Regions from separate parts of the [Clostridium] scindens ATCC 35704 genome, predicted to be linked through region 2. Evidence: predicted binding sites of a transcription regulator. Region 2 holds the regulator's gene; the other holds the start of a gene.
What was found. The regulator HrcA, encoded in region 2, represses chaperone genes, less so after heat shock. The targets are predictions, from matches to a motif close to TGTTAGCACTCNNNNNNNNNGAGTGCTAACA.
Positions count from the first base shown of each region.

Region 1 (15,333 bases), 1.6 Mb from region 2:
GGACAGCGTATCAAACTTTGTCTCCACGAATACGGATCTCTGGGTATTGGATATGATCAGGCCGGCAAAAAACGCGCCGGTAATATCCGCTACGCCAAAGAACTCTTCCGCCGTATATGCCATCAGAAGGCAGAACACGAAAGCAATGATGACATGCCTGTGGAGATTCTTTGGAGCCGATTCGGTCCATTCCTTGTATACCTTGTAAAATATAAAGCCCACAACTGCAGAAAAGACAAAGAATCCCACAATCTTCAGCAGCACGACCCATAACTTCACGGAGGAATCTGCCAGGCTCGTAACGATCGTTAGCGCTATGATTCCAAGGATATCATCAATGATCGCCGCTCCAAGAATCGCATTTCCGGATCGCGTCTTTAATTTCCCCAATTCTTTCAACGTTTCAACCGTAATACTTACGGAAGTAGCCGTCAGCACGATGCCAATAAAGATATTCTGGAGGAATATGCTTCCGCCGGCATCCGATGCGATCATGCCCGGCCTGTTGAAGAAATATGCCAGGGCAAATCCGCCGGCAAGCGGCACCAGCACGCCACAGAGCGCAATGATAAAGGATGCCTTTCCACTGGCCTTCAGTTCCTTAATATCTGTCTCCAGGCCGGCACAGAACATCAGGACGATTACCCCCAATTCCGCTACTGCCTTGATAAAGTTTGTCTCCGTCAATACGCCGCACATGGCCGGTCCTAAGATAAGTCCGGCCATAAGCGCCCCCACGACTTGAGGCATCTGTACCTTTCTTGTTGCTAATCCCAATAATTTTGTACACAGCAATATAATTGCCAAATCCAATAGATAATTATAATCACTCATTACTGTATCCTTGCCACGTCCTGACCCCTCAGCATGATAAGAGGTCCTCCCGTCCCTTCTATGTATTCTCTCGTTATGGTCACCTGGCCAATGCTGTCATCTTTCGGTATCTCATACATAATATCCAGCATGAACTCTTCTATAATCGCCCGAAGCGCCCTCGCCCCGGTGTCTTTCTTCATTGCCTTCTTGGCGATCGCCTCCAGCGCGCCGTCGTCAAAGAGAAGATTCACTTCATCCAGCGCCAGAAGTTTCTGATACTGCTTCAAAATTGCGTTCTTAGGCTCTTTGAGTATCTTGATCAGCATGTGCTCATTCATGCCCTGAAGCGTAAATACGATTGGCAGACGCCCCAAAAACTCCGGAATCATTCCGAAATTGCGAAGGTCCTCCGTCGTCACTTTCTCAAGTATCGTCTTGTCATGGTCATATTTATCCTTAAGATCCGCCCCGAATCCGATGGAAGACTGTTTGGTCAGACGTTCCTTGATAATACCTTCCAGATCCGGAAACGCGCCTCCGCAGATGAACAGGATATTCTTCGTATTCACCGTCGTAAGCGGCACCATAGCATTCTTGCTGTTGGCGCCTACCGGTACCTCTACGTCGCTTCCTTCCAGCAGTTTGAGCATTCCCTGCTGTACGGACTCACCGCTTACATCCCGCTGGCTGGAGTTCTTCTTCTTGGCAATCTTGTCAATCTCATCAATAAAGATGATTCCCTGTTCTGCTTTCTCTATATCATTTTCAGCTGCTGCCAAGAGTTTGGATACGACGCTTTCTATATCATCTCCAATATAGCCTGCCTCCGTTAGAGATGTGGCATCCGTAATAGCAAGAGGCACATCCAGAAGCCTTGCCAGCGTCTTGACCAGATAGGTCTTGCCGGAACCGGTAGGCCCGATCATCAGCATATTGGACTTCTCAATCTCTATATCATCCATCGTATCCGTAGCAACCCGCTTGTAATGATTATAGACCGCAACGGACATAGCCTTCTTGGCATATTCCTGTCCCACTACATAGTCATCCAGCTTTGCCTTGATCTTGTGTGGAGCAGGGATGTCCTTGATATTAATCAAAGGCTTTTTCTCCTCCCCTTCTTTTTTCTTCTTAATTTTCTGCTGCTTGGGGATGTTCTGCTCCATGTCAGCCATATTCAGTATCTGCACCCCCGGCATATTCATCAGCTGGCTGTAGTCGATCTGCCCATTGCTCATGGCATCGAAGCTCTTCTGCATACAGTCGCTGCACACGCAGATATTATTTGGCAGCTCTATCATCTTGCCTGCAACGCTCTCCGGACGCCTGCATATGAAGCATACCTTCTCATATTCATCGTCATCCTTCTTCGTATCTTCTACTTCTACCTGCGTATCTTCTACTTTCTCAACTTCATTCTCGTTCTTATTGTCCTGATCAGACATCTTCTTCCCTTCTTTCTACTTGCCCCGGCCTTCTTCCACCATCTTAAGGAAGGTCTCTTCCGATATAATGGGGATGCCAAGATCGTTTGCTTTCTTATTCTTGGACGATGTGCTTGTCACATCATTGTTAATCAGATAATTGGTCTTGGAAGTAACCGAGCCTGTCACCTTGCCTCCCAGGCTTTCGATCAATTCCTTTACTTCATTGCGGTTCGCAAAATGCTCCACGCTGCCTGTAATTACGAAGTTGACCCCATTAAATATCTGGGCAGCGCTGTCTGCTTCCTCCTTTGGAATTATGAGTTCCGCAAGAAGATTGCGCAGTCTTTTCCTGTGGACATTGTCGGAAAAATAATCCACGAACGCGGTCGCGATTACTTCCCCAATGCCGGATATGGCGTTCAACTCTTCTACCGTAGCCTTGAGCATTGCCTCCAGATCATATTGGAATTCTTTGCATATCATCTTGGCATTGGCAAGCCCGATGTTCGCGATTCCCAGACCGTAGATTACCCTTGGAAGGGTGGTGGTCCTGGCTTTCTCAATGCTGTCTATCAGATTCTGGTATGACTTTTCGCCAAAGCCTTCCATGGTCTGAATCTCTTCCCGGTAGCGGTCCAGATGGAAAATATCCGCATACTCTCTAATATACCCCATTGAAATGAATTTTTCCAGTGTTGCTTCAGATAATCCTTCAATATTTAACGCATCCCGGCTGACGAACAGGGCAAAGGACTTAACATGCTTTGCCTGGCAGTCCGGATTGATGCAGTATAATGCCTTGGCGTTGCTGACCTGGCGGACTTCCGTCCGCCCCCGGCAGACCGGGCAGTTCTTTGGAATATCCTTAACGCCGCTTCTGGTCAGGTTCCTGGCAATCTGGGGAATGATCATATTTGCTTTATATACTTCAATGGTATCGCCTACGCCTAGTTCCAGTTCTTCCATAATGCTGATATTGTGGACGCTGGCACGGCTTACGGTGGTTCCTTCTAATTCAACAGGCTCAAATATAGCGACGGGATTAATAAGCCCTGTCCTTGACGGGCTCCATTCGATCTCCAAAAGTCTTGTCTCTCTTAACTCGTCCGCCCACTTAAAAGCGAAGGAATCCCTTGGAAACTTGGATGTCCTGCCCAGTGACTGCCCATACGCTATATCATCATATACTAGCACAAGTCCATCAGATGGGAAATCATTCTGGGCGATTTTTTCTGAAAATTTAAGAACTTCAGCCTCCACCGTATCTCGGGTTACTTCCTGAAACTCTACCACCTCAAATCCCTGCTCTATCAGCCAGTTCATCTGCCTGGCCCTGGAATTGTAAAAGTCCACCCCTTCTGCTTCCACAAGAGAAAAAGCGTAAAACTTTACATTACGCTTTGCCGTTATCTCGTTATTGAGCTGCCGGACGGAGCCGCTGCACAGATTCCTTGGATTCTTGTACCTGGCATCCACATCCTCGATTTCCTCATTAATCTTTTCAAAGTCTTTATATCCGATGACTGCCTCGCCTCTTAAGATTAATTGGCCCTGGTAGGCAATCTGCAGAGGAATATTCTTAAATACCCTGGCATTGTTGGTGACCACTTCGCCTACCTCTCCATTTCCCCTGGTAACCGCTTTAAAAAGCCTGCCCTCCCGATAAGTCAGGACGATGGTCAGCCCATCCATCTTCCAGGACATCAGCGCCTTCTGATCTCCAACGAATCTTTTCAGCTCTTCTACGTCCTTTGTCTTATCCAGGGACAGCATGGGCCTTTCATGCCGCTCTTTTGGCAGTTCGCTTAATACCTCGTAGCCGACATTCGCTGTCGGGCTGTTGGACAGGGTGAGCCCAAGTTCTTCTTCCAACTTCAGAAGTTCATCGTACAGCCGGTCATACTCATAATTGCTCATGATCTCTTCGGCATTCTGATAGTAGGCGCGTCCTGCCTTATTAAGAAGTTCTACTAATTCCTGCATTCTGGCTTTCTTTGACTTGTTCATATAATTCCTTTAACTCCTGCTCTGTCAATTTTCGATAGGCGCCTGGCTTCAGGCTGCCCAGTTCTATATTCATAATCCTTACTCTTACCAGTCTTTCCACCTTGTATCCGAGGGCCTCGCACATCCTTCTTATCTGGCGGTTCAGCCCCTGGGTCAGCGTTATCGAGAAGGTATATTTTCCAAGTTTTTCCGCCTTGCATGGCCGTGTGGCCACATCAAGCCGCTTCTCCTTATCTACGATCCTGATGCCTTCTTTCATCTTGCTGATGAAATCTTGCGTCACAGGCTTATTCACCGTCACCTTGTATTCCTTCTCATGGCCATGCCGGGCGCGCATCATCCCGTTGATCAAGTCCCCGTCATTGGTCATAATCAGCAGTCCTTCCGAATCTTTATCCAGCCGTCCTGCATAAGTGACGCGGATCGGATACTTCAGATACCGGATAATATTCTTCTTTTCCCGGACATCTTCCGTACAAACAATCCCGGCGGGCTTATTCACCGCCAGGACAATCTTTTCCGTATTGCTTCTTATTACTTTTTTTCCGACTTTTACTTCCTGGCCATCCGCAACCTTCATGCCCGGAACAGCCCTTTGTCCATCCACGCTCACCTGTCCGCTCTCGATCAGCCGGTCGGCCTCTCTTCTGGAACAGACGCCAGCGTCGCTTAGATATTTATTCAGTCTCACCATTTTGCAATACTCCACTTATACTGTTATCTTCTACAAAAGTATTTCCATTATACAGAAACAGCACGCTTGATATCTTATTTTCCTTCATGACTTCCTTGATATCGCCATAATAGTAGCGGGGATCCAGGACAATAATCTCCCTGTAATATGGCGTCAGGAATGGGATCAGGCAGTTAGCATAAGAATCCTTGATCACCAGCAGCCGGTCCGTGGTGTCCGCCGTAGTCCTGATATCTATCATGGAATAATTGCCGCCCAGGAATAACGCGTACTTATCCTTTTCCTTCAGTTTCGATCGGTCGTACAATGTGGCGGTCTTTTTCTTTTCGTCTACATAGCTGACCACCACCTGCGCCGCCTCTTTTTCTTTCTCAGGAACATAGATATAGATAGGCTCCTCGTATCCTGTCTCATATCCGCTGGTGGCTGACAGAGTTCCGTTAAACGCATTGGTCACTGCGTATGCTTTCAGTTTCGGGCTTTTGCTTGTATCCAGCTTCATCGTTTTGGCCAATTCCTCATATGCATAGTATGCCCCAAGCGTGGTCCAGTGATGATCCGTATGATAATAGATCTCTTCTTTCTTATGGGCTTTCAGAGCCTTGCCTGCGTCCACCCAGGTGATCTTATCTCCTAATGTCTTTTTGATCGCATCAAATGTAGCTTCCTGATTCTCCGTTACCGCAAAGTTCGGCAGCCTCTCTGAAAGAATATTGGCGGCATTGGGAACCAGCATCATATACATGGGAATATCTTTATACTCTTTTTCAAATTCCCGGATAGCCTTCAGATTCTGCTTCATCTGCTCCTGATTAGGCTTGGCGATATCTTCCAGAAGATAATTATTATCTCCCTTAAACACGCCGTTAGACTCCCGTCTTCCGGCTATCAGATCCACCCGCGTCTTAAACGCCACCCAAAAGTTCCTTCCGGCAAACTGATCCGACTTATAGGATTCATATTGCTTCATATATCTCCCGCTCTCGATTCCTGACCAGGATAGTTTTGGCTTCTGCTCCAGCATGCGGTTCTCCTTCTCGGAGAATTCCTTATCCCTTACAAGCACGTTCACCAGGCAGAATAACATCAAAAAAACGATGAACAGTAACGCCATGGCCTTCCTATTATACAGTTTTCCCTTCTTGCGCTGTCTCGTCTGTTTCATTGCGTCTCCTAAAATCTAAAATACAGGAATGGGTTGTAAGTCTCTGTCACCAGATATGCCACACACAGCAAAAACATCATGCCATATAGGATGCATCCCACAGCCATTCTTCCTTGTCCTTTGCGTTCAAGCAGTCTTTCGTACGTCCGGTGCACCAAAGGGGTAGAGCCAAGTATCAGGACTACCCACAGAATTGCATTCGTAAAGAATAGATATAGGCCTTCCCTGTCGATAAAGCCATGGGCGCCTGCCCCGAACATTACTTTCAGGTACCCGAATGCATTTCCAAGGCCGGGGCTGAAGAAGAATACCCAGCCGATCATCACCAGCAGCAGGCTGTAGATATGGCGCAATAATCCTGGCAGTTTCTCAAGGAATCTCCCAAGAAAATACTTCTCCATGATCAGAAGGATTCCATAATACAGTCCCCACGCCACAAAGTTCCAGGCCGCCCCATGCCATAGCCCGGTGAGGAACCAGACAACCAGCAGATTGCGGATATGCTTCGCCGTGCTTACCCGGTTTCCCCCCAGAGGTATGTATAGATATTCTTTGAACCAGGTGCTCAGGGAAATGTGCCATCTGCGCCAGAATTCCGTAATGCTTCTGGAAATGTACGGATAATCAAAGTTCTTCAGAAATTCGAACCCGAACATTTTGCCAAGTCCGATTGCCATATCCGAATAGCCGCTGAAGTCGAAGTATATCTGGAAGGTATACGCAGCGCACCCAAGCCACGCGCTGAGTACGGACATCTTCCCCGGATCCAGGGAAGTAACCTCCGTAAATACCATGCCAATGGTATTGGCCAGCAGCACCTTCTTTGCCAGCCCCCGGATAAAGAACATGGCGCCGTCTCCGAATTTGCGAAAGGACTCTTGTCTGGAATGCAGCTGCTTCTCAATATCCGAGTATCTTACGATCGGGCCTGCGATCAGCTGTGGGAACATGGTCACATACAGGGCAAAATCCATAAAATTCTTCTGCGCCTTCACATTCTGGCGATATACATCTATAATATAGGAAAGGATCTGGAAGGTATAGAAAGAGATCCCGATCGGCAGCGCTAATTCCCTGTACGGAATATCCACCGGCAGCACGCGGTTCAGACTGTCCAGCAGGAAGCCTTCGTATTTGAAGAACCCCAGAATTCCAAGGTTCACGATCAGGTTGAAGATCAGGCTTCCCCGGGCCGCGCGCCGGTTCTTAAGATTCCTTGCAATGTCAAGTCCGCTGATATAGTTAAATATAATGGAAAATATCATCAGGAATATATATACCGGCTCTCCCCAGGCATAGAAAACAAGACTGCAAAGAAGAAGCAACGCATTCTTCAGCCGTCTTGGTACAAGATAATATAGGATTAAAATCACTGGTAAAAATGTAAATAAAAATACGATACTACTGAATAACATGCCGTCCTAACCCTTCTTCTACATACTCTTCTTAAAAGCCTTATAGATGCTGTCCGCATCTTCCGAAACAGCCATTAAAAGATAATAGCCTCTGCTATCCAGTACCGCCGAATTAATCAGTTTTGTCTGCTTCGCCCCATAGCCCTCGAAACTTGTCTTCTGGGTGTCCAGGCGCTTTCTTGCGGCTTCTTCCACGGCCTCGGCCTGGGACTTGTCCTTTAACTTGACCACCAGAATCTCATTCACGCTCATGACATCATCCGGAATATACAGCATGACCCCGTCATAATCGCTGGCATTCAGCCCATAATACTTCTTAAGATCCTGGGTCGTCCCCTTCTTCATTCCCTCCGTCTTGACGACAGCCAGGATATTCTTACTTATCGTCTTGACCGGCACCTCATTACCGCCCTCCCGGGACAGGAGTAATACGATATAGACGATAAATACGATGACCATTCCATATTTTAATATGTTAAGCAAATCTATCTTCCGCTTCTTCATCACAAATCTGCGACCTCCGCCATATGGTTCACCCATTCTGTATAGTAATCCGGCTGCATATGGATTCCATCTTCCGTATAATATTCTTCCTTTACCAGGCTTCCGTTGTCAATGAACGTCACATCCTCTTTTTCGCACAGCGCCTCCAGTTTCTTATTATACTCGCCGATGTTGCCATACCATTCATTCTCATCGATCACGGACTGCCTCACAGGAAGTATGCTGTTAACGTATATCCTGGTATCTGGCAATGATTCCTTAAGCCTCTCAAGCACCGCCTTATATGCCTTGGCAAATGCCTTGGCATTGCCCCTGGCTGCCTTGATATCATTCATCCCGTACGCCAGGAACAGCACTTGGGGCTTTAATTCTTCCGCTTTGGCAAGATGTTCCTCGATCTTATTATCCGCCGCCTCGCTTACCCCGGTTCCCCGGTCGGCCTGTACATATGCCGCATCCAGAACTCCGAATTCAGACAGCCCCTGCGTGACGGAATCCCCCATTACAAGCGCATTGACAAACTTCTCGCTTGCCGGACGACTAGCCCACTCCTCGTCTGCCTGCCGCTCCGCTTCCTCCAGTTTCCGGATCTTCTTATCTACCTTCGCCACATCCGTCTGCTCCATCTGCTTTAACTTCTGGAGTCCTTTCTGCGTATCTGCCTTTGGATTGAGAACCTTTACTACGACAACGATGATTCCTATGATCAGAAGGATGACGGCTACCGTCACCGCGATACGCAGCACTGCATCTTTTTCTTCATTTTCTTTTACTTTTCTTTTGTCTATATCTCCCACGGCTGCTGCCTTCTCCCTATTTGCACATATAGGAATATTGTACTGTTTTTCCCTATAAAAGTCAAACCTATGCTATACTATTAATCAGAGTTAGAAAAGGAGTTTTCATATGGACTTTATTACATTATCAGCAAAAACTTGTATGGCCCACCTTCTCCTGAAGGAAACCTTTGACCAGTTTTCCTTTATCGAAGGAGAGATCACCACATTCAATAAATTTACCCTGGACGGCTTCCTGCAGAAGGATTTCTTCGATGACGCCCCGAAGCGCTCGCACTCCTACTGGAAGGAGGTTCGCGAACTTTGCTTTGCCATCATACGAGGCAGGCGCACCCCGCTAAACTTCAAGATCGTCCTGTCGCTGGCCCCGGAAAACTTTGCCGCTTTCCTGGAGAAGCACCAGATTGGCGCCTGCCGGGCCGAGGACATCCAGGGCTTATACTTGAACTTCCACTATGACGGGACAACGCTGCAATGCATCACCGGCACCTCCATGCACACCTTTACCATGGATAAGACGCTGGAGCGGGAATGGGATGCTTATGTGGGGAAAATGCTGGGGAACTGGCGGGAATTATAGGAAAGGTTAGGAGTGATGTTATGAATATTGGATTTATTTTAATGGGTATTTCGTGTCTGCTGTTTTTGTTATTAGCTTTATTATTCGCGATTTTGAAGGGCAAGGCCGCGATATTGATCAGCGGCTTTAATACGATTCCCAAATATCAAAGAGAACTGTATGACCAGGACAGGATGAGCAGGGATCAGAGAAATGCCTTTTTAATCTGGGCGGGCATTATGGGCATTGGCGCTATCCTTTCGTATTTTATTTCGCAGTATATGGCAGTGATCGCATTTATTGTATGGCTGATCGTGTTTTTTAAGGATGTACATCTGGATGAAGAAAAAGCATTTGGCAAATACAAAAAGTAAAATGAAATGTAAGAGTCTGAGACAGGGGCTTATTAAAGCCGACTGTCTCAGACTCTTATCGTTTGGCAAAATAGCCGGAGGCCGTAATTCTATTCTCCTTACTTCGTCAGAAGCATCATGATCTCATTGCTCCTCTTTACGAATGCCGTCATCTCTTCCGGGCTTAATGGTTTGTGTGCCAGCATCGCCAGATCATAGAGCTGCTTGCAGATGATGCTGGTATTCTCGCTGTCTTTGTGCTCTACCACGTACTGCACCAGCGGATGGTTGGCATTCAGGATCAGGGTGCTCTCTCCGCCCATATTCATTCCGTCCATGCCATACATCTTCATCATTTCCTGCATTCGGCGGTTCTGCTCTGACAGGGTGATCATGGCTGCCGTATTGTCATCCTTGAGTTTCTCTATCTTTACATCCAGCTTGTCATTTTCCAATTCTTTGCGGAAAATTTCAATCAGGCTGTCAGAGGTCTTCTTAAATTCTTCCTTCTCCTCTTCCGCCACTTCTTCCTTGATGGTATCCGTCACGTCAGCGTCGATTCTCTGGAACCGGATGGCCGGGTTACGCTGCTCCAGCTGCGTAATAAATGGGGAATCAATGTTATGTCCCAGTATTACCGCATCCTGTCCCTGACTCTTGAACATGTTGATGTACTGGCTTTGCTGTACTTCATCCGTTACATAGTAGATCGTCGTCTTAATCTCTTCTACTTTGTTCTCATCGCTGCCATCAGCACTCTCTTCTTCCTTCTTGTCATTTGGCTCCACTACTTCTCCGCCGTTTTCCTCGATACAGTCTTTCAGCGTCAGATATTTGTGGCCGATATTCTTAAAGAGGATGGCATCCTTCATCTTATCGCAGAATTTCTCGTCTTTGAGGCATCCGAATTTGATGAACGGGCTGATGCTGTCCCAGTATTTCTCATAATCCTCTCTCTTTGTCTTACACATTCCGGACAGTTTATCCGCTACTTTCTTGGAGATATAGTCCGCAATCTTATTGACAAATCCATCATTCTGCAGCGCGCTTCTGGATACGTTCAGCGGAAGGTCCGGGCAGTCGATGACTCCCTTTAATACCATCAGGAATTCTGGTATGACTTCCTTGATATTATCGGCGATGAATACCTGATTGTTATACAGCTTGATGGTTCCTTCTATAGAATCATATTCGGTGTTGATTCTTGGGAAGTATAAGATTCCCTTTAAGTTAAATGGATAGTCCATATTCAGGTGGATCCAGAACAGAGGCTCTTTATAGTCCAGGAATACCTTGCGGTAGAATTCCAGATAGTCCTCATCCGAGCATTCATTCGGATGCTTTGTCCACAAAGGCTGAATGTCGCTTAAGGATACCGGACGCTTCTGGATCTTCACCTTTTCCTTAGCCGGCTCTACTTCCACCATTTCCTTTTCGCCGTCTTCATTTTCCTTTTCTTCCATCTTGGCATCTTCGTGAATATGCTCGATGACTACATCATCTTCTTTTAAATCCGCCTCATCGATGGTCTCATACTCCGGTTCCGCATGTTCCTTGGAAAGGAAGATCTCAACCGGCATGAAGGAACAGTATTTCTCGATGACTTCTCTTACACGGTATTCATTGGCAAATTCCAGGCTGTCTTCATTCAGGTACAGCGTCATGGTAGATCCTACCTCTGCCTTGGCGCCATCTTCCATCTCATATTCCGTACCGCCGTTGCTTACCCAATGAACCGGGGTGGCGCCTTCCTTATAAGAAAGCGTGTCAATATGCACTTCATCCGCTACCATGAAGGCTGAATAGAATCCCAATCCGAAATGGCCGATCATATCATCTTCCGTCGTCTTGTCCTTATACTTTTCCAGGAACTCTGTAGCGCCGGAGAATGCGATCTGGGTAATATATTCCTCTACCTCGTCAGCCGTCATTCCGATGCCATTGTCTGTGAACTTCAGCGTCTTTTCTTCTGGATTTACCTCAATCTTGATGCTGGGCTTATAGCCATCCGGAAGCTGGTATTCACCCATCATATCCAGTTTCTTAAGCTTCGTAATCGCGTCGCAGCCATTGGATACCATTTCGCGCACGAAAATATCATGGTCTGAGTACACCCATTTCTTTATAATTGGAAATATGTTTTCACTGCTGATAGATAAACTGCCTTTTTTTGCTGCCATCTTTATCACTCCTAATTCATTGTAATTTTTTTGCGGCTATCTCCCGCTTGATTATCTATCAGTTATGATAATACGAAGAAATTCAAAAGTCAATAGAAAATTAGCACTCTTTGAAAAAGAGTGCTAACAATTCCCTTGAATATATAATTTTTATATTAAAAGTTCTTTTGAAAATATGACCCTATTCAACACTCTTTAATGACTCTACCATATCTATCTTCCGGAGTTTAAAATACATCACGCCATTGACGATAAAGGAAAATGCTACGGTAAACGCCAGGCTGTACAGATAACTTGGCAAGTTGATGTTACGTCCGAACATGGCGGCATCCACCTCTACCGTCTGGATCACGAACAAATGGAGAATCCTTCCAAGAACTGCTCCCACAGCCGCTCCCACAAATGTCAGGATGATATTTTCCCTGTACACATAGGCTGCCACTTCCGGATTGTAGAATCCCAGCACTTTAAGCGTGGCAAGCTCCCTCTGTCTTTCCGTAATATTAATATTATTCAGATTATAAAGCACGACAAAGGCCAGCATTCCTGCCGAGATGATCAGGACAACGATTACCAGATTCAGGCTCTTTAGCATATCGTCCAGCTGCTTCTCTATGTCATGCATATAGCCAACACTGAGCACCGCATCCTCCGCCACAATCTTTTCTCCGGCCTTCTCCAACTGCTTCTTCGTATAAGAATCCTTGGCGGCAAAGAATATGCTGTTATAATCCGGCTTCTCATTGTACACCTTCTCATAGTATTTTGGCGTCATATAGAGATAGTGTCCCATATAATTCTCACAGATATGCTCGATCTTTACTTCTTTATTCCCATCCTTCTCATCCTTGATGTAGACACTGTCCCCCTCCTTTGCATCCAGCAATTTGGCTGTCTTCTCGCTTATGATCGCTCCCTCGTCCGATAATTCATAGGCTTCCTTGGTCTTGCGGTCGCGCAGATGGATGTACTGGTTCATTTTTCCCGGATCTTCCAATACGCATTCATAGGTTTCCCGCTCCTTCTTACCATTGACCAGCGTCACGCTCTGCATATTAGCATCAATAAAGCGCTGCACGTCCTTGTCTTTTTTAAGGAATCCTCTCAAATCCTGCCTCTGCTCCTCCGTCAGGTTCTCCTGAAGGTAGATGCTTCCGTCATATACCTGAATATCATCATATTGGATATCCGCGATATCAAAGATGGAATCCTTAAGCCCAAAACCGACCAGCATCAGGGCCATACAGCCTCCGATCCCGAATATGGTCATGAAGAAACGCTTTTTGTAACGCATCAGATTCCTTACGGTAGACTTCCATGTAAAGTTCAGATGCTTCCATATTATCCCTATCCGCTCCAGAAATACCCGCTTTCCATCCTTCGGCGATGGCGGACGCATCAATTCCGCCGGCTGCGCGTCCAACTCCCTGTAGCAGGCCAGGAATGTAGCAGCCATGGTACAGATGATCGCCGCAAAGGAAGCGATTGCCGCATATTTCCAGTTATAGGGCACCAATATCTTCGGGATGTGGTGGTACATAATCTCATACGCATAGATAATGATAAAGGGAAGGATCTTTTCGCCTACCAGCACGCCGATCACGCTTCCGCCCACCGTCGCCAGAAGGGCGTAGCCCAGATATTTGGACGCAATGGCGAATTTGTCATAACCCAGCGCCTTCATGGTTCCAATCGCGGTGCGCTGCTCCTCCACCATGCGGGTCATGCTGGTAAGGCTGATCAGCGCGGCTACCAGAAAGAAGATGACCGGGAACACCTTTCCTATGGCCCGCATCCGGTCGGCATTCTCTCCGTATCCGGAGAACTCCGGCAGAGAACTTCTGTCATAGACATACCATTTGGGCTTTTCGATATCGGCGATCTCCCTTTCCGCATCGCTGATCTTCTTCTCGCCGTCTTCTATCTCGGCCTCGGCTTTGGCCTTGCCGTCTTCATATTCCTTCTTGGCATCTTCCAGTTCCGCTTCCTTGGCGTTCAGTTCATTCTCGCCATCGGTCAGCGTGGCTTCCTTCGAATGGAGTTCCTGCCATCCGGCATTGATCTGCTCCTGCCCCGACTTTATCTGGTTAGCGGCCTGGCTAAGCTGCTGCTCGCTGGCATCCAGAGCGACCTTCGTATCTTGAAGTTTCTGCCCGCCATCGCTTAACTGCTTTTTCGCCCCTTCAAGTTTGGCAGACTGCTTGGCATATTCCTCTTCCTGCGCGCTAAGATCCTTGTTTGTCGCATCTGCCTGCTCCTTTAGTCCTCCCAATGTCAGGAGCCATTCATCATATTCGGGCCGCGATGGGTCCATGGGATTATCCTCCATCCACTTTATGTTCTCCAGAAGCCGGTTATATCCGTTCCAGCCCTGATCCAGCTGCTGGCGGAACATGGCCAGCCCTTCTTCTCCCTGCCGGATCTGTTCCTGTGCTGCCGGCTTGCCTGCGGCAAACTCTGCCGCGCCCTGCTCATAAGCGGCCTTTCCTTCCTGAAACTTTGCCAGTCCGTTCTCATACTCTGCCTTTGCATTGTCCAGTTCCTTCTGCTTGGAATTCAAGGTTGCCTTCGCATCGGCAATCTGGCTCTTGCCGTCCTCTATCTTCGCCCGGGCATCGCCTAGCTGCTGCTCGCCATCGGCAATGGCATTGGCTGCATCGCCTAGCTTCTGGTCAGATTCTTCTTTTCCTTTCGCGAGTTCATCCTTGGCTTTGTCAAGTTCGGCATTGGCATCATCCAGCAACTGCTGTCTTCGTATCTTGCCCCGGTCTCCGGTGATGTCTTCAATGCCATCCATGACCTCTTCGATCTTTTTATCATAGGCTTCCGTATAGGTCGTCAATTCCTTTGCCCCCGCCACCTGCACATAGGCTTCCGTATAGGCCTCCAGGTCAAACGTCTGTTCCGGGACGATCAGGAATCCATCTATGCTTCCGGTTCCGATGGCTGCGCTGCCTCTGCCAAAGGAGATATAGCAGGGGCTGCTGCCGGTTCCGACTACCGTAAGCTTCTCTGTCTTTAACGTATCCGATACCGGATTGCTGGTTCCCGACTTTAGCGTAATCTTATCGCCCACCTTGTATCCCATCTCATCGTCCGCCAGGCATTCGCCGATCTTCTCCGGAAGCCTGCCATCCGTCACCGCCACCTCATTCATATCTTTCTGCAGCGCCATCACGTGAAGAACATACTGCTCATCTTCTGTATTGCTTAGGAAGTCCGCGCTGTATGAGCCTTCCGCTTTTGCCACATGATCCACATCTTGAAGCGCCCGGATATCCTCTCTGGTGATTCCCAGCGTGCTTACCGTCTTAATGTCAAAAAGATTCGCGCCGTCGAAATAAGCATCTCCGGTTAGCCGCATTGACGGCTCGGAGGAGCGTATCCCGGAAAAGAAAGCAACTCCGAGCGCCACA
Region 1 covers NZ_CP036170.1:1,701,577-1,716,909, reverse strand. Annotated here, with positions in the region: gene HDCHBGLK_RS08815 (cation:proton antiporter) at 1-834, opposite strand, end outside; gene clpX (ATP-dependent Clp protease ATP-binding subunit ClpX) at 834-2,261, opposite strand; gene ligA (NAD-dependent DNA ligase LigA) at 2,277-4,250, opposite strand; gene HDCHBGLK_RS08800 (pseudouridine synthase) at 4,201-4,944, opposite strand; gene HDCHBGLK_RS08795 (DHHW family protein) at 4,928-6,109, opposite strand; gene HDCHBGLK_RS08790 (MBOAT family O-acyltransferase) at 6,118-7,524, opposite strand; gene HDCHBGLK_RS08785 (DUF4358 domain-containing protein) at 7,543-8,028, opposite strand; gene HDCHBGLK_RS08780 (GDSL-type esterase/lipase family protein) at 8,028-8,825, opposite strand; gene HDCHBGLK_RS08775 (DUF5721 family protein) at 8,935-9,405, shown strand; gene HDCHBGLK_RS08770 (DUF3784 domain-containing protein) at 9,426-9,758, shown strand; gene htpG (molecular chaperone HtpG) at 9,857-11,917, opposite strand; gene HDCHBGLK_RS08760 (FtsX-like permease family protein) at 12,099-15,333, opposite strand, start outside.
Region 1: the regulator HrcA is predicted to act here: its motif matches at 12,016-12,046, upstream of htpG (molecular chaperone HtpG).

Region 2 (15,333 bases):
GAAGCCGAGGAAAATGATATTATTCTATTGCATGACTGTTATGATTCCAGCGTGGATGCTGCCCTTCGCATTGTAGATATCCTTAAGGAGAAGGGGTTCGAGTTTGTAACCGTGGATGAATTGATCCTGGATTAGATAAAATGAAAAGGTATAGATGGTAGAAAGAAATGATAAATGAATTTTCAAGAACAGAACGATTAATTGGAGAAGAAGGACTCCGAAAGCTTCGCAGAACCTGCATCATGGTGCTTGGCGTGGGGGGCGTGGGCTCCCACTGCATAGAGGCGCTGGCAAGAAGCGGGGTTGGCAGGCTGATACTGGTAGACAATGACAAGGTCTCGCTGACCAATATCAACCGGCAGTCCATCGCTTACCACAGTACGATTGGCCGGTATAAGACGGAAGTGATGAAAGAAAGGATTGCAGATATCTGCCCGGAAACGCAGGTGTCTACCTATGAGACATTCATTCTTCCGGGGAATCTAGAAGAGATATTAAAAGAGCGGCCTGACTATATCATCGATGCCATCGATACGGTGACGGCCAAGATTGCCCTGGCACAGAAGGCATTGGAATGCGGGATCCCGATCATCAGCAGCATGGGAACCGGGAATAAGCTGCACGGCGAGTTGTTTGAGATTACTGACATCAGCAAGACCTCCGTGTGCCCGCTTTGCAAGGTGATGCGTAAAGAACTGAAAGCAAGGGGAATCCGGCATCTGAAGGTATTGTATTCCAAGGAAATGCCTGTGGATGTATCAGACCGGGAGACAGAAGAAGACGCGGGATGCCGCAGAGCCCTTCCGGGGAGCATATCCTTCGTTCCGCCGGTAGCGGGGCTTCTGATTGCAGGCGAAGCCATACGGGATCTGCTTGCAGAATTGGAATAACAGGCGTTAGATTGTGAAAGAGGGAACGGAAGATGGATTTATTTGACTACGTTAGAGAAAAGAATTTGGACAAGGAAGCGCCGCTGGCTTCCAGGCTGCGACCGTCCACGCTGGAAGAGGTGGTGGGGCAGCAGCATATAATAGGAAAAGACAAGCTGCTTTACCGTGCGATCAAGGCGGACAAGTTAAGTTCTATCATATTTTACGGACCGCCGGGAACCGGGAAGACGACGCTTGCCAAGGTGATCGCCAATACTACCAGCGCCGTGTTTACCCAGATCAATGCCACGGTTGCCGGGAAAAAGGACATGGAGGAAGTGGTGGGCCGGGCCAAAGAAACCTTGGGCATGTACCAGAAGAAAACCATCCTTTTCGTGGATGAGATTCACCGGTTTAATAAAAGCCAGCAGGATTATCTGCTCCCATTCGTGGAAGACGGGACCATTATTTTAATAGGCGCAACCACTGAGAATCCATATTTTGAGGTAAACGGCGCATTGATCTCCCGCTCCAGCATCTTTGAATTGCATCCTCTGGACAAGGAAGATATCAAGACGGTGATCCGCCGCGCGGTCTATGACGTCGAAAAGGGCATGGGCAGTTACGATGCGGTGATCGAGGAAGACGCGCTGGAATTTCTGGCTGACATCTCGGGCGGAGACGCAAGAAATGCGTTGAATGCCGTTGAATTGGGGATTCTTACCACAGAAAGGAGCGATGACGGAAAGATTCATATCACGCTCCCTGTGGCATCGGAGTGCATCCAGAAAAGGGTAGTCCGCTACGATAAGACAGGAGACAACCACTATGATACCATCTCCGCATTTATCAAGAGCATGCGGGGGTCTGACCCGGATGCTGCCGTATACTATCTTGCGAAGATGCTGTATGCGGGAGAAGATATCAAGTTCATCGCAAGGAGGATTATGATCTGCGCTTCCGAGGATGTGGGAAATGCAGACCCCATGGCGCTAACTGTGGCGGTGTCCGCGGCACAGGCAGTAGAGCGGATTGGAATGCCGGAAGCGCAGATCATTCTGTCCCAGGCAGTCTTATACGTGGCAACCGCGCCTAAGAGCAATTCGGCCACCAATGCGATCTTCGGGGCTATGGAAAACGTAAAGAGCCAGAAGACCAGCGTACCGGCCCATCTTCAGGATGCTCATTATAAAGGGTCTAAGAATCTGGGCCACGGCATCGGCTATAAGTATGCCCATGATTATCCCCACCACTATGTGAAGCAGCAGTATCTTCCCGAAGAGATCAAGGATGCCAGGTTCTATGAGCCAGGGGACATGGGGCAGGAAAAAGAGATCAAAAGGTGGATGGAGTATTTGAAAAAAGGATAGAAGCATAAGAAGGTGGATGAAACACTATGGAACATACAGAGAAAGAGCAGATGACGCCCCACAGCCATGAGGATGGACTGGAAGATCATCAGCTTAAGCACCATGGCCATGTGCATAGCCAGCAGGAAAAGAAGGCGGTCATCAATCGCCTGTCAAAAGCCATCGGCCACCTGGAATCCGTAAAACGGATGGTAGAGAAGGATGCCGACTGCAGCGACGTGCTGATTCAGCTGGCAGCAGTGCGCTCGGCCATCAATAATACGGGCAAGGTGGTCTTAAAGAACCACATGAACCACTGCATCGTGGAAGCGGTGGAAGAAAATGACCTGGAAGCCATTGAGCGGCTGAACCAGGCCATAGACAAATTCATGAAATAAAATATCTGAAAGGATAGCTTAACTAGAGGATCGTGCCATTGATCCCGATGGTGACTACTTGGCAGGGGATGGATCTGCCGCTTGCCTTAAGCGCCTCTTTTGCGGCGTATTCGATGCCGCCGCAGCAGGGGACTTCCATGCGCACGACGGTAAGGCTTCGAATGTCATTGGATTTCAGGATTTCGGCAAGTTTTTCCGTATAATCGACGGCATCCAGCTTGGGGCAGCCGATCAAGGTAATCCGGTTTTTACTAAACTGCCTATGGAAGTCAGCATAAGCATAGGCGGTGCAGTCGGCTGCAATCAGCAGATCCGAGTCGTCAAAATAAGGAGCCTGGGTGGGAACTAGTTTGAGCTGTACGGGCCATTGGTTCTGGGTCTTCGCCAGATGTTCTTTTACGGCTGCCTGATCGTAGGCCGGGGCTTCCCTCTCTTCAAAGGTGATGGCGTTCGCGGGACAGGCCGGCAGGCAATCTCCAAGGCCGTCGCAGTAGTCCTCGCGGGTCAGACGGGCTTTCCCGCCTATCATCTGGATCGCGCCCTCGTGGCAGGCATCTGCGCAGGCGCCGCATCCATTACATTTCTCTTCATCTATTCGAATGATTTTTCTGATCATCGTCTTACCTCCTTGATTTGATAGGCTTAGTCTACTATAATAAAATCAGAAGATATGTTGTATTTCCAACAAAAGAGGTAAAATATGAAAAATGACATAAAAATTTTACAGATGTCTCCGTTATTTACAGGGGTAAACGAGCAGGACATGGAAGAGATGATATCCTGCCTGGACGGACAGATGAAGACATATGGAAAAAATGAGCGGATCCTTACAGAAGCAGAGACGCTTAAGAAGGTAGGGGTAATCCTAAAGGGGTGCGTGCAGGTGGAGAATGAAGATGTATTCGGAAACCGGAATATTCAGGAGATGCTGGAGCCGGGCGAACTATTCGGCGCAGCGTATGCCTGTGCGGGCATAAAGAACAGCCCGGTCAGCATCACTTCCATATCTGAGAGCAAGGTGCTCTTTCTCGAGGCTGGCCGCATCCTTTCCGTCTGCCCGACGGCCTGCCCCTTTCATCAGAAGATGGTTGAGAACATGGTATATATTCTGGCAAGAAAGAATGTGATGCTCAGTGAGAAGATTGGCCATATCTCAAAAAGGAGTACGCGGGAAAAATTGCTGTCTTATCTGTCGTCACAGTCCAAAAAGGCTGGAAGCCGGCACTTCTTTATTCCATTTAACAGGCAGGAACTGGCAGATTATCTCTGTGTAGAAAGAAGCGCCATGTCTGCGGAACTTAGCAAGTTAAGAGGCGAGGGCCTCCTGGATTATAAGAAGTTCGAATTCTGGCTGTACGGCCAGGACTAATCATTAGCATACTTTTTGACCAGTTCCCAGAATTTTGGATTGTCGTGGAGAAACGTTAGGCATTCATCTGTTTTCATGGAGTTTGCCAGGCCTGCGGGGAAGTGGTCCTTCAGGAATGCCCCTCCATTTTCCGGCAGGTGGCGGTATAGCGGGGAGGCACTTATATCCCAGCTGGTTTGAGACGCTTCTAAAAGTTTTTGGAGATATCTTAGCGTTTCCGATTCATCTCTTGCCGATACGGCCAGCTGGAAGCCTGCCACATAGGAGTTATAGGACCAGAGGTCATATAGATGAGCGGTCTGTTCAGAGACTTGGGCTATATAAGAAGCTGCGTGCATATCCTGTTCCTTTAGCGCAATGTCCAGCATCATGAGAAGCGTTGACTGGATGTTGCCGGCGCTGCCGAGCAATTCCCGCTCCAGCAGTTCGGAAGCTTCTTCGAGCCTGTCCTGCTGAAGGTAGAGATTGCTTTGCAGAAATACATGATGGAAGAGCGATTTTGAAATTTCTTTGTCCTCATCCAGCAGTTCCTGCGCCCTTTCATACTCTCCACGGGCCATGGATTTGCTGATGATCATGGATCTGGCCAGGCCCCGTATCGTTGCATCATCACCGTGAGAAGCCCGTTCGTAAAGTGCTTCTATGCGTTTCTGGTATGGTCCGGCATCTTCAGCAGACAATAGATATAGGCAGCCTTCCAGCGTGGCAGCAGCAAGGTAAGCCAGGGCATCGCAGTTGGGATACTGGGCAGTCCTATCCATAGCAGCCTCAAAGCCGGCCGCGAACCCTTTCGCCTCAATCATCTGGCAAAGATCAGCGCAGAACTGATCCACCTCCTGCCTGCTTAGATCCTCCTGAAAGGAGAGCAGGGTATTAAGGTCCGTGCCCAAAAGTCTTGCCAGGGCAGGAAGCAGGGTGATGTCCGGATAAGAGTTCCCCGTTTCCCACTTGTGGACGGCCGGAGCGGACACGCCAAGGCGGGAAGCCACCTGCTCCTGGGTCAGATTCATTTCCTTGCGTCTGGTACGTATCATTTCATTAATTTTCATATCATAGTTCCTCCTATTTATCTGTGCATCTTCGGGTTAAGAATATCATAGCAGAGCCTCCGACTTCAGACAATGGAGGGAAAGTTAACTGACGGAACAATAAATGAACCAGCGGTTAATTTTATTTGATGTCGCGCTTCTGGAAACTTAACATTCCAATCAGCATGGCAGCCAGGAAAAAGCCAAAAGCCACGCACAGGCTTCGTACAGCGATGGCTTTATTAAGGCCTGCCGTGATGGCGTTCATATTCGTGTCAATCAGATAATTGCTCAGGATAATTTCTTTTCCACTGATCTTTTTGATCAGCATCTCTCCCAGCATCACGATCAGCGACACAAACTCCAGAAAACAAATATTAGCGGCAAGCGAGCCTCCATTCTGGCGGATCAGCATGCTGAACATTACGAAGATAGATACAAAGGCACTTGTCAGCAATAGTTCCAGTCCGACAGACTTAAGGGCATCCGGCCAGAAGCCTGCGTTCACATCCCCGAATCCCCACAGGATAGTTGCCGCAGCCATAGAGACAGCAGCATAGATAAAGGTGAACAGGATTCCGCAGAGAACGCCGGCAGCCAGTTTGGAAGCATAGATCTGGGAGCGGCCATAATTCTTGGAGGCAATGTTCTTGATGGTACCGTGATTGAATTCGCTGCCTACGAAAAGAGAGATGAGAACTGCTAGGATCAGCGTGGTATTGCCTGCAAAAAAGGTTACCATCTGACGGGAGGCTGACAGTTCCTCGCGGCTTGCCGGAACGCCCTCGGTAGTCACGTTGATTCCGTTTTCATCCATGGCCTGCTGCTTTTGTTCCACTTGCTGGGTCATCTGCTCCCCGGCCATCTTATAGGCAAAGTCCATTAAGAAGACGGTCCCTGCAGCCAGGGCCGCGGTAAGGATCAGGCATACCCAGAAGTATCTTGCCTTCCCGAGTTTGTAGAAATCGCTTTTTAGTAAGTTCAGCATGCTATCTTCCTCCTATTCTGCTTAAGAAATAATCTTCCAGGTCCATCTGCCTGGTACCGTCTTTGGAACTGCAGCGTTCCCACAGTTGATTTTCCGTAAATTCTTCAATTAACTTTCCGTGATGGATGATGCCATAGCGAGTCGCGAATTTTGACAGTTCTCCCAGGATGTGGGAGGAAATCAATACGGTGATTTTACGATCCCGGTTCAGTTTCAGGATTAATTCGCGCACCTCTTTGATTCCTTCCGGATCCAGACCGTTGGTTGGCTCATCCAGTATCAGAAGTCTGGGACTTCCAATCAGGGCAATGGCGATTGCAAGCCTTTGGCGCATTCCCAGAGAGAAGTCTTTGGCTTTCTTATGTCCGGTATCATCAAGCCCCACCAGAGTCAGAATGGCATCTGCCTGGGATTCGTCACGGATGCCTTGCAGTTTGCACTGGACAATAAGGTTCTGCCTTGCGGTCATACCCGGATAAAAGGCGGGAGATTCGATGACGGTTCCGATGGCTGAGCGGCCTTCCTTAAGTTCGGGACTTCCGAACAGCAGGATATTTCCGTCGCTGGGAGATGCAAGTCCGGTAATCATACGGATGAGGGTGGTCTTGCCCGCGCCGTTCTTGCCGATGAAACCATAGATATCTCCTTCATGGATCGTCATGGACAGGTCATTTACGACCGCCCGGTTATTATATCGTTTGGTCAGATGATTGGTTCTTAATATTGCAGTCATGAGATTGCCTCCTTCTGTACTAATGTATTACTGTATTATAAACTTAGTACAATAATACGATAGAAAAAGCGATTTGTCAAGAGCGGATTCACAAGTATTGTTTTTTCCTCTTATTAAAGGTATAATCATACCGTAAGTTAATATGAGATTAGCGGAGGGAATGCTATGAAGATTTATGACAAAGTAAATAAGGTAGAAGTGGAAGTGGACGGAACCAAGGGACTGATTCAGCAGATGAAGGACGGACGCCAAGTGGATCTGTATCTGAAAGAAAAGAAAAGCGACGAGGACGGATACATGAGTTGGGACGTGGAGCACTGGTCAAGCGTGGACGGAAAGAGATTCATCCGCTGCTATTCTCTGGAAGGCAGAGTGCTCAGTGAATCTACAGGGCACAACATCTATGACTTGGAGAATGATTTTAAGCCGGAAGAAGCGCAGAAAGTCGAATTAAGCTAGCGCCGTTGCACAATGATGCGAAGGCCTAAATGAAAATCACATAATATTGCAGTTTTATCAGTCAAACAGCACAATGCATGGACATTGTGCTGTTTTTACCTGTACTATAATGCTGTTATACAATTGGAGAAAGGGCTGGTGAAGAGCAATAAGGACAGCATTTATATATAATAATGAGGAGGGAAAATATGAATTACATCATATGGGCAGAATCGAATGATCCAAGATACAATCTGGCAGTGGAAGCCCACTTGCAGACATTGGTAAAAGAAGGGGATGTCATTTTGTACCTGTGGCAGAATGAGCATACTGTAGTAATAGGAAAGAATCAGAATATCCTGAAAGAATGCAGAGCCAGGCTTCTGGAAGAGGAAGGCGGCTATGTGGCCCGTCGGACGACGGGGGGTGGTGCGGTCTACCAGGATATGGGAAATGTCTGCTTCACATTTCTTGCGTCTCCAGAGATGTATGACTTGAAAAGACAGTCCGGGATCATCGCGGATGCGTGCGGATTCTACGGAATTGAGACGCAGGCTTCCGGCCGGAATGATATACTGACCAAGGAAGGACTTAAATTTTCCGGCAATGCGTATTCTAAGACGGCCAGCTGCAATGTGCAGCACGGAACGCTGATGGTGGACGTGGACAAGGAGAGGATGACCCGCTATCTGACGCCATCTAAAGAGAAAATGAAGGCGAAAGGCGTCGATTCCGTCAGATCCAGGGTGTGCAACCTAAGGGACTTGAACCAGGAAATCACGACACAGGGAATTATGGAGCAGATGGCGGAAAGTTTCCAGAAGGAATATGGTACGGCGCAGATTCTGAAATTAAGCAGGGAGGATCAAGAGAAGATCCGGCAGATCTATGAATCCTATTGTTCCTGGGAATGGGTATATGGACAGTCTCCGGCGTGCGAGATCATCCACCAGAAACGGTTCGGCTGGGGAGAAGTAGAGATTCAGATGCACTTGGAAAACCTCGTCATCAAGGAGATAAAGGTATATACGGATGCATTGGACATAGGCCTGCCGCAGGCGATCGAGAAGGCATTCAGAGGCAGGCGTTATGATCTGTCAGACGCCGCCACGGACGCGGCAGAAGGAGAATCCGCCATAGAAAGGCAGAAGCAGGTGAAGGAGGTAATCGATTGGATTGCAGAGATATCTTAATCCGGCAGGTAGACAATGCAGGGGTTCTGATCCGTTTGGGAGACACTTGCATCTGTACGGACATTCGCTGGGAGCGCGCCGGGTATCTGCAATCCATCTGCCCGCGGGCGGGAAGGATGGGGCGCGCTTTCGGGAGATTCTGAATGCCGCGCAAAATGAGGTGGGAATTCCCCAGGTCATCTATGGAAACGAACTCAGCCAGGAGTTAGTTATAAAAATTGTATAAATAGTGTTGACAAAAGAAAAAGGGAGTGCTAAATTAATAATCGAAGATGTTAGCACTCGAAAATGTAGAGTGCTAACAGCAAAATCCGAAAGGAGGAGGATAGATGGTATCAGAACATGGACTTAGTGACCGCAAGCTTAAGATCCTTCATGCGATTATCCAGAACTATCTGGAGACAGGCGAGCCGGTTGGTTCCAGAACCATATCGAAGTATACGGATCTGAACTTAAGTTCTGCAACCATCCGTAACGAGATGGCGGACTTGGAAGAGATGGGCTATATCATGCAGCCTCACACGTCGGCCGGACGCATTCCTTCGGATAAAGGCTACAGACTCTATGTAGATATGCTGATGGAAGAAAAAGAACAGGAACTGAGCGAGATGCAGGAACAGATGCTGGATAAGGCAGATAAGATGGATCAACTTCTAAGACAGGCAGCAAAGGTCCTGGCTAACAGTACGAATTATGCAACGATGGTATCTACGCCCATGAACAATGAGAACAAACTTAAGTTCATTCAGCTGTCCATGGTAGACGATGAGCAGATCATCGCGGTAATCGTGCTTGGAGGCAATGTAATCAAGAATAAGATTATTGACATTGACGAGCCAATCAGCAATGAGAATCTGTTGAAATTGAATATGCTTTTGAACACGACGCTGAATGGCATGTCTATCGAGGAAATCAATCTTGGATTGATCGCAAGGCTGAAGGAGCAGGCAGGCATACACAGCGAGGTGGTTGGAAACGTTCTGGATGCGGTGGCGGATGTCATCCAGGTGGATGATGATATGCAGATCTATACAAGCGGAGCCACGAACATCTTCAAGTATCCGGAACTCAGCGATAATCAAAGCGCCCAGGAGATTATCAGCGCCTTTGAGGAAAAGCAGCAGCTTAGCGAGTTGGTAACGCAGACGTTATCGCAGGAAGATAATACTGGCATTCAGGTTTACATCGGTGATGAGACGCCGGTCAAGACCATGAAGGATTGCAGCGTTGTCACCGCCACTTATGAATTAGGCGACGGCATGAAGGGAACCATAGGTATTATCGGGCCAAAGAGAATGGATTATGAGCATGTATTAAAATCCATGAAGCGGCTGCAAAGCGAATTGGATGAAATGTTTCATAGAAAAGAATAGGAAAGGTGGAAGAACCCTTGGAGAATAATCAGGAAAAGAGCCAGGAAGAAATGGTAAAAGAGGCTGTGGAAGAAGCCAAAAAGTCGGCCGGGGAACTGCCGGAAGGCGAGCCCGGGGAAGATCAGGCAGAAGAAGAGAACGCCAAAGAGGCTTCCGAAGACGAAGAGGTCTCCGATAACGAGGAAGAAGAGCCGGATGAGGAACAAGAGCCGGATGAGGAAGAAGAGCCGGATGAGGAAGACGAAGATAAAAAATCCGGCAAGAAGTTATTTGGCAAGAAGAATAAGAAAGATAAAAAGGACGAGAAGATTGAGGAACTGACTGACAGGCTCACTCGTCAAATGGCAGAGTTTGATAACTTCCGCAAGCGTACGGAAAAGGAGAAATCCCAGATGTACGAGATAGGAGCGAAAGATATCATAGAAAAGATGCTTCCGGTAGTCGACAACTTTGAGCGAGGGCTTGACGCTGTCAAGGAAGAAGACAAGGAAGACCCATTTATCCAGGGAATGGAGATGGTGTATAAGCAGTTAATGACCGTGCTGGGAGAATTGGGCGTTAAGCCGATCGAAGCGGTAGGCAAAGAATTTGACCCGAATCTCCACAATGCAGTGATGCATGTGGAAGATGAGAACTTTGGCGAGAATATCATAGCCGAGGAATTCCAGAAAGGTTATATGTACCGTGACTCCGTAGTGAGGCACAGCATGGTAAAAGTAGCAAACTAATTCCAGATAATTTAGAAAATAAAACAGGAGGTCTTTATAATGGGCAAAATCATTGGTATTGATTTAGGAACCACGAACAGCTGCGTGGCTGTTATGGAAGGTGGCCAGCCAACGGTCATCGCAAATACGGAAGGCGCCAGAACGACGCCATCTGTCGTAGCATTTACAAAAACAGGGGAACGTCTTGTGGGCGAGCCTGCAAAACGTCAGGCAGTTACAAACGCGGAGAGGACGATCTCTTCTATTAAAAGAGAGATGGGCTCTGATTTCAGAGTGACGATCGATGATAAGAAATATTCTCCACAGGAGATTTCCGCAATGATTCTTCAGAAGCTTAAGGCAGACGCGGAAGGATATCTGGGAGAAAAGGTAACAGAGGCGGTTATTACTGTGCCAGCGTACTTTAATGACGCTCAGCGCCAGGCTACAAAGGATGCAGGCAAGATTGCGGGCCTTGATGTAAAGCGTATCATCAATGAGCCTACTGCGGCAGCGCTTGCTTACGGACTTGACAATGAGAAAGAACAGAAGATCATGGTATATGACCTTGGCGGAGGTACATTCGACGTATCCGTCATCGAGATCGGCGACGGCGTCATCGAGGTATTATCTACCGCAGGTAACAACAGGCTGGGCGGCGACGACTTCGACCAGAAGATCACGGATTATATGATTGCTGAATTCAAGAAGCAGGAAGGCGTAGACCTGTCTGCCGATAAGATGGCGCTTCAGAGACTGAAAGAAGCGGCAGAGAAGGCAAAGAAGGAACTGTCTTCTGCAACGACCACAAATATCAACCTTCCATTTATTACAGCAACAGCAGAAGGCCCGAAGCATTTTGATATGAACCTGACAAGGGCAAAATTTGATGAACTGACGCATGACCTTGTGGCAAAGACATCCGAGCCGGTAACGAGAGCACTTTCTGACGCAGGCATTACCGCTTCCGAACTGGGCCAGGTACTTCTGGTTGGCGGTTCCACACGTATCCCTGCTGTCCAGGAAGAAGTGAAGCGTCTGACAGGCAAAGAGCCAAGCAAATCTCTGAACCCGGATGAGTGCGTAGCGCTTGGTGCATCCGTTCAGGGCGGCAAGCTTGCCGGAGATACGGGTGCAGGCGATATCCTTCTTTTGGATGTAACTCCGCTGTCACTGTCAATCGAGACGATGGGCGGCGTTGCAACAAGACTGATTGAAAGAAATACGACGATTCCTACCAAGAAGAGCCAGATCTTCTCCACAGCGGCAGATAACCAGACAGCCGTAGATATCAATGTCGTACAGGGAGAGAGACAGTTCGCCAAAGATAACAAGTCTCTGGGACAGTTCAGGCTGGACGGAATCCCGCCGGCTCCACGCGGAGTACCGCAGATCGAAGTTACATTCGACATTGATGCGAACGGCATTGTAAATGTATCCGCAAAAGACCTTGGAACAGGCAAAGAGCAGCATATCACCATCACGGCAGGCTCTAACATGTCTGATGACGAGATCGACAAGGCGGTAAAAGAAGCAGCGGCATTCGAGGCGCAGGATAAGAAGCGCAAGGAAGGCATTGATACAAAGAATGATGCGGACGCCCTGGTATTTCAGACGGAAAAAGCCCTGGGCGATGTAGGAGATAAGATTGATGCTGCAGATAAGGCTACCGTTGAGGCGGACTGCAAGGCATTGAAGGAAATCCTTGAAAAAGTAAACATGGATGACATATCAGACGCGCAGATTGCCGAGATCAAGGCAGGCAAAGAGAAACTGATGGAGAGCGCGCAGAAATTATTTACTAAGATGTATGAACAGGCCGGAGCAGCAGCCGGAGCACAGGGAGCAGACCCGAACATGGGAGCAGGCCCGAATCCGGGAGCAGGCCCTGCACCGGACGGCTTCCAGGGAGACGATGTTGTAGACGGTGACTATAAGGAAGTATAAGCCCAGTGCGAATACTGTTCCGCGAAACTCAAGCGAGATTATATATTCTTAAGCTTAGTCTCGCGGAACTTCCTTATGTACATGAAAGAAAGGGATAAAAGATGGCAGAATCAAAGAGAGATTACTATGAAGTGCTTGGCGTCAGCAGAGATGCCGACGACGCCACATTAAAAAAAGCATACAGACAGGTTGCCAAGAAATACCATCCTGATATGAATCCCGGAGACGCTGAAGCAGAGAAGAAGTTCAAAGAAGCGTCCGAAGCCTATGCAGTCTTGAGTGACCCGGAGAAACGGCGCCAGTACGACCAGTTCGGCCATGCTGCCTTTGAAGGAGGCGCTGGAGGCGCCGGCGGATTCGGCGGATTTGATTTTGGCGGGGCGGACTTCAGCGATATATTTGGCGACATATTCGGCGACCTGTTCGGCGGCGGCAGCCGCAGGGGCCGTGCAGGCCAGGGCCCTATGAAGGGCATGAATATCCGCAAGAGCGTAAGGATTACTTTTGAAGAGGCAGTATTCGGCTGTGAGAAAGAGATCGAGGTCATCTTAAAAGATCCATGCCCGAAGTGCAGCGGCACAGGCGCGAAGCCGGGAACCTCCCCGGAAACCTGTCCAAAATGCGGAGGCAAAGGCCAGGTAGTATATACGCAGCAGTCCTTCTTTGGAACTGTGCAGAATGTTCAGACCTGTCCGGACTGTCACGGAACCGGCAAGATCATTCGGGAAAAATGTCCGGATTGCAGTGGAACGGGATATGTATCCAATAAGAAGAAGATTGCGGTTACGATACCGGCCGGCATTGACAATGGACAGAGCGTGCGTATCCGCGAAAAAGGAGAACCGGGCGTAAACGGCGGCCCAAGAGGGGATCTGCTGGTAGAGGTTAACGTATCCAGGCATCCGATATTCCAGCGCCAGGATATGCATATCTTCTCCACTGTGCCAATCTCATTTGCCCAGGCGGCGATCGGCGCGGATATCCGGATCAAGACGGTAGACGGGGAAGTTCTGTATAATGTGAAGCCAGGCACGAAGACGGATACGAAAGTGCGGCTGAAAGGAAAAGGGGTTCCATCCCTTCGCAATTCCCAGGTACGGGGCGATCACTATGTGACATTGGTAATCCAGACCCCGGAACATCTAAGCCAGGAGGCGAAAGAAGCGCTTCGAAGATTTGACGAGCTGACCGGCAATACGCTGGGAACCGCGTCTGAAAGCGATTCCGAGCCCAAGAGCGGCAAGAAGAAAAAAGGATTTATGGATAAAGTAAAGGAAGCCTTTGATGATTAAGTTCATCAAAGGCTCCTTCTTTCTCTTGCTAATTCGCGCTTTGCCGCCGGTTGTGGATGATCACCAGGGCTATGAATAAGAATGCCAGGGCGAACAGAATCTGGATGACGTACCCTGTATACAGGGATTTCAGCTGGGTGCTGCTGAACGTGTGGTTGTTGGCGATCAAGTTGTTGCCGGTCTCATACCAATAGATCGGAAGGAAGCGTGCAACGGTCTTGATTCCTTTGCTTAACACCTCCAGGCTTACCAGCACCCCGCTGATAAAGGACAGGCCAAGGGAGACTACGTTGACCACTGCGCTGATCATCTCCTCCTTGCGTACCAGGCTTCCCACCAGGAATGAGATCGAAAGGGATACCAGCATCAGCAGGAAACTGTTGAACAGATAGTGGGGCAGGTGCGGATCCTTTAAAAATTCCTTTCCATACATGAGAACCGGAAGCATGTTGCACAACACCCAGACTGCAAGGCCGATGACCGCATAGCCTAATATCAGCTGGGCGTTCTGCCGTTTGCCGGATACGGCGGAACACAGCATCCGCCTTTTGACATCCGGCTTATTAAAGGCGATCATGATATAGGTCAAGGAATAGCACAGGATGGACAGGAGGATATAAGGCATATACTGGTACATGAAGGAGTACATCGTCCGTCGGCCCCCATGCCCATTCTTATCGATCAGCGTTATGTCCGCCGGCTCCTTTGCATTCTCCTTCACTTCGGCAATGGCTTCGGGAAGAGAGAATCCGCTGGCAGTCAGGACCCGCACGTTATTCAGGAAGGTGTCGATCTGCTGGTCTACATAGTAGCCGGTAGTGCTCCCGGGAACCTTGATGACGGGAAGCGTCTCTGTTCCATTCAGGCATCTGCTTTCAAAATCCTTCGGGATCGTCACTACATAATTGACTTCCCGGTAGAAGAGGCGGTCCTGGATGACCGACTTGTCATCGGGCATGTCTTTAATGGTATGGTACTGTTCCAGGTAGGAGGCCATTCCCTTAGCCAGTTCCCCGCCGTCCCGGTCGATGACCGCGATATCTAGGCTTTCCATGCTGTAGGACTTGGCGGTGTTCTGGACATCCATCTTCTGGATGGCAAAGCATATGGCCAGAAAGATGGCGATATACAGGAATAAAATATTAAGATTGCGTTTGGTGATAGTCATAAAACCTTTAAATACTGTCATATCGTTCCCTCCTTATGCCCAGGTATGCAATGAGCAGAAACAGCGCGCTCATGATGGCAAGAATGCCGATGCTTCTTGCAAAGCGATGCGCGTCATTATATACGCTCATGCAGTAAAAGGCATCGCTTAATACGGCGGCCGGATTCAGCCGGTTGATGATTGGGCAGTGAAGTTCGATGATATTCTTCATATTGCCGAACATCAGCCCAGCCAGGAATCCCGGAATCAAGGTGATGGCGACCGTAAGTCCCAGCTTCATATCCGTAGACAGTTTGCCGAGGCACCCGAAGGCGATTCCTAAACTTACGCCGATCATGCTTCCCATGAAGTCCACGACCAGCAGCGCGCCGATATTATCTCCAAGGCTGATTCCCAGCACTTTTATAAGATACAGGTTGAGAACCAGGATGTTAATGAAATGGATGATGAACAGCACCGTCATGTCTATCAGGATCAGCTT
Region 2 covers NZ_CP036170.1:3,289,936-3,305,268, reverse strand. Annotated here, with positions in the region: gene HDCHBGLK_RS16975 (polysaccharide deacetylase family protein) at 1-135, shown strand, start outside; gene HDCHBGLK_RS16970 (tRNA threonylcarbamoyladenosine dehydratase) at 168-890, shown strand; gene HDCHBGLK_RS16965 (replication-associated recombination protein A) at 923-2,239, shown strand; gene HDCHBGLK_RS16960 (metal-sensing transcriptional repressor) at 2,266-2,616, shown strand; gene HDCHBGLK_RS16955 (ATP-binding protein) at 2,639-3,232, opposite strand; gene HDCHBGLK_RS16950 (Crp/Fnr family transcriptional regulator) at 3,317-3,985, shown strand; gene HDCHBGLK_RS16945 (helix-turn-helix domain-containing protein) at 3,982-5,034, opposite strand; gene HDCHBGLK_RS16940 (ABC transporter permease subunit) at 5,156-6,001, opposite strand; gene HDCHBGLK_RS16935 (ABC transporter ATP-binding protein) at 6,003-6,734, opposite strand; gene HDCHBGLK_RS16930 (hypothetical protein) at 6,900-7,193, shown strand; gene HDCHBGLK_RS16925 (lipoate--protein ligase) at 7,382-8,365, shown strand; gene HDCHBGLK_RS16920 (hypothetical protein) at 8,344-8,508, shown strand; gene hrcA (heat-inducible transcriptional repressor HrcA) at 8,695-9,738, shown strand; gene grpE (nucleotide exchange factor GrpE) at 9,756-10,466, shown strand; gene dnaK (molecular chaperone DnaK) at 10,506-12,392, shown strand; gene dnaJ (molecular chaperone DnaJ) at 12,494-13,684, shown strand; gene HDCHBGLK_RS16895 (ABC transporter permease) at 13,713-14,873, opposite strand; gene HDCHBGLK_RS16890 (ABC transporter permease) at 14,860-15,333, opposite strand, start outside.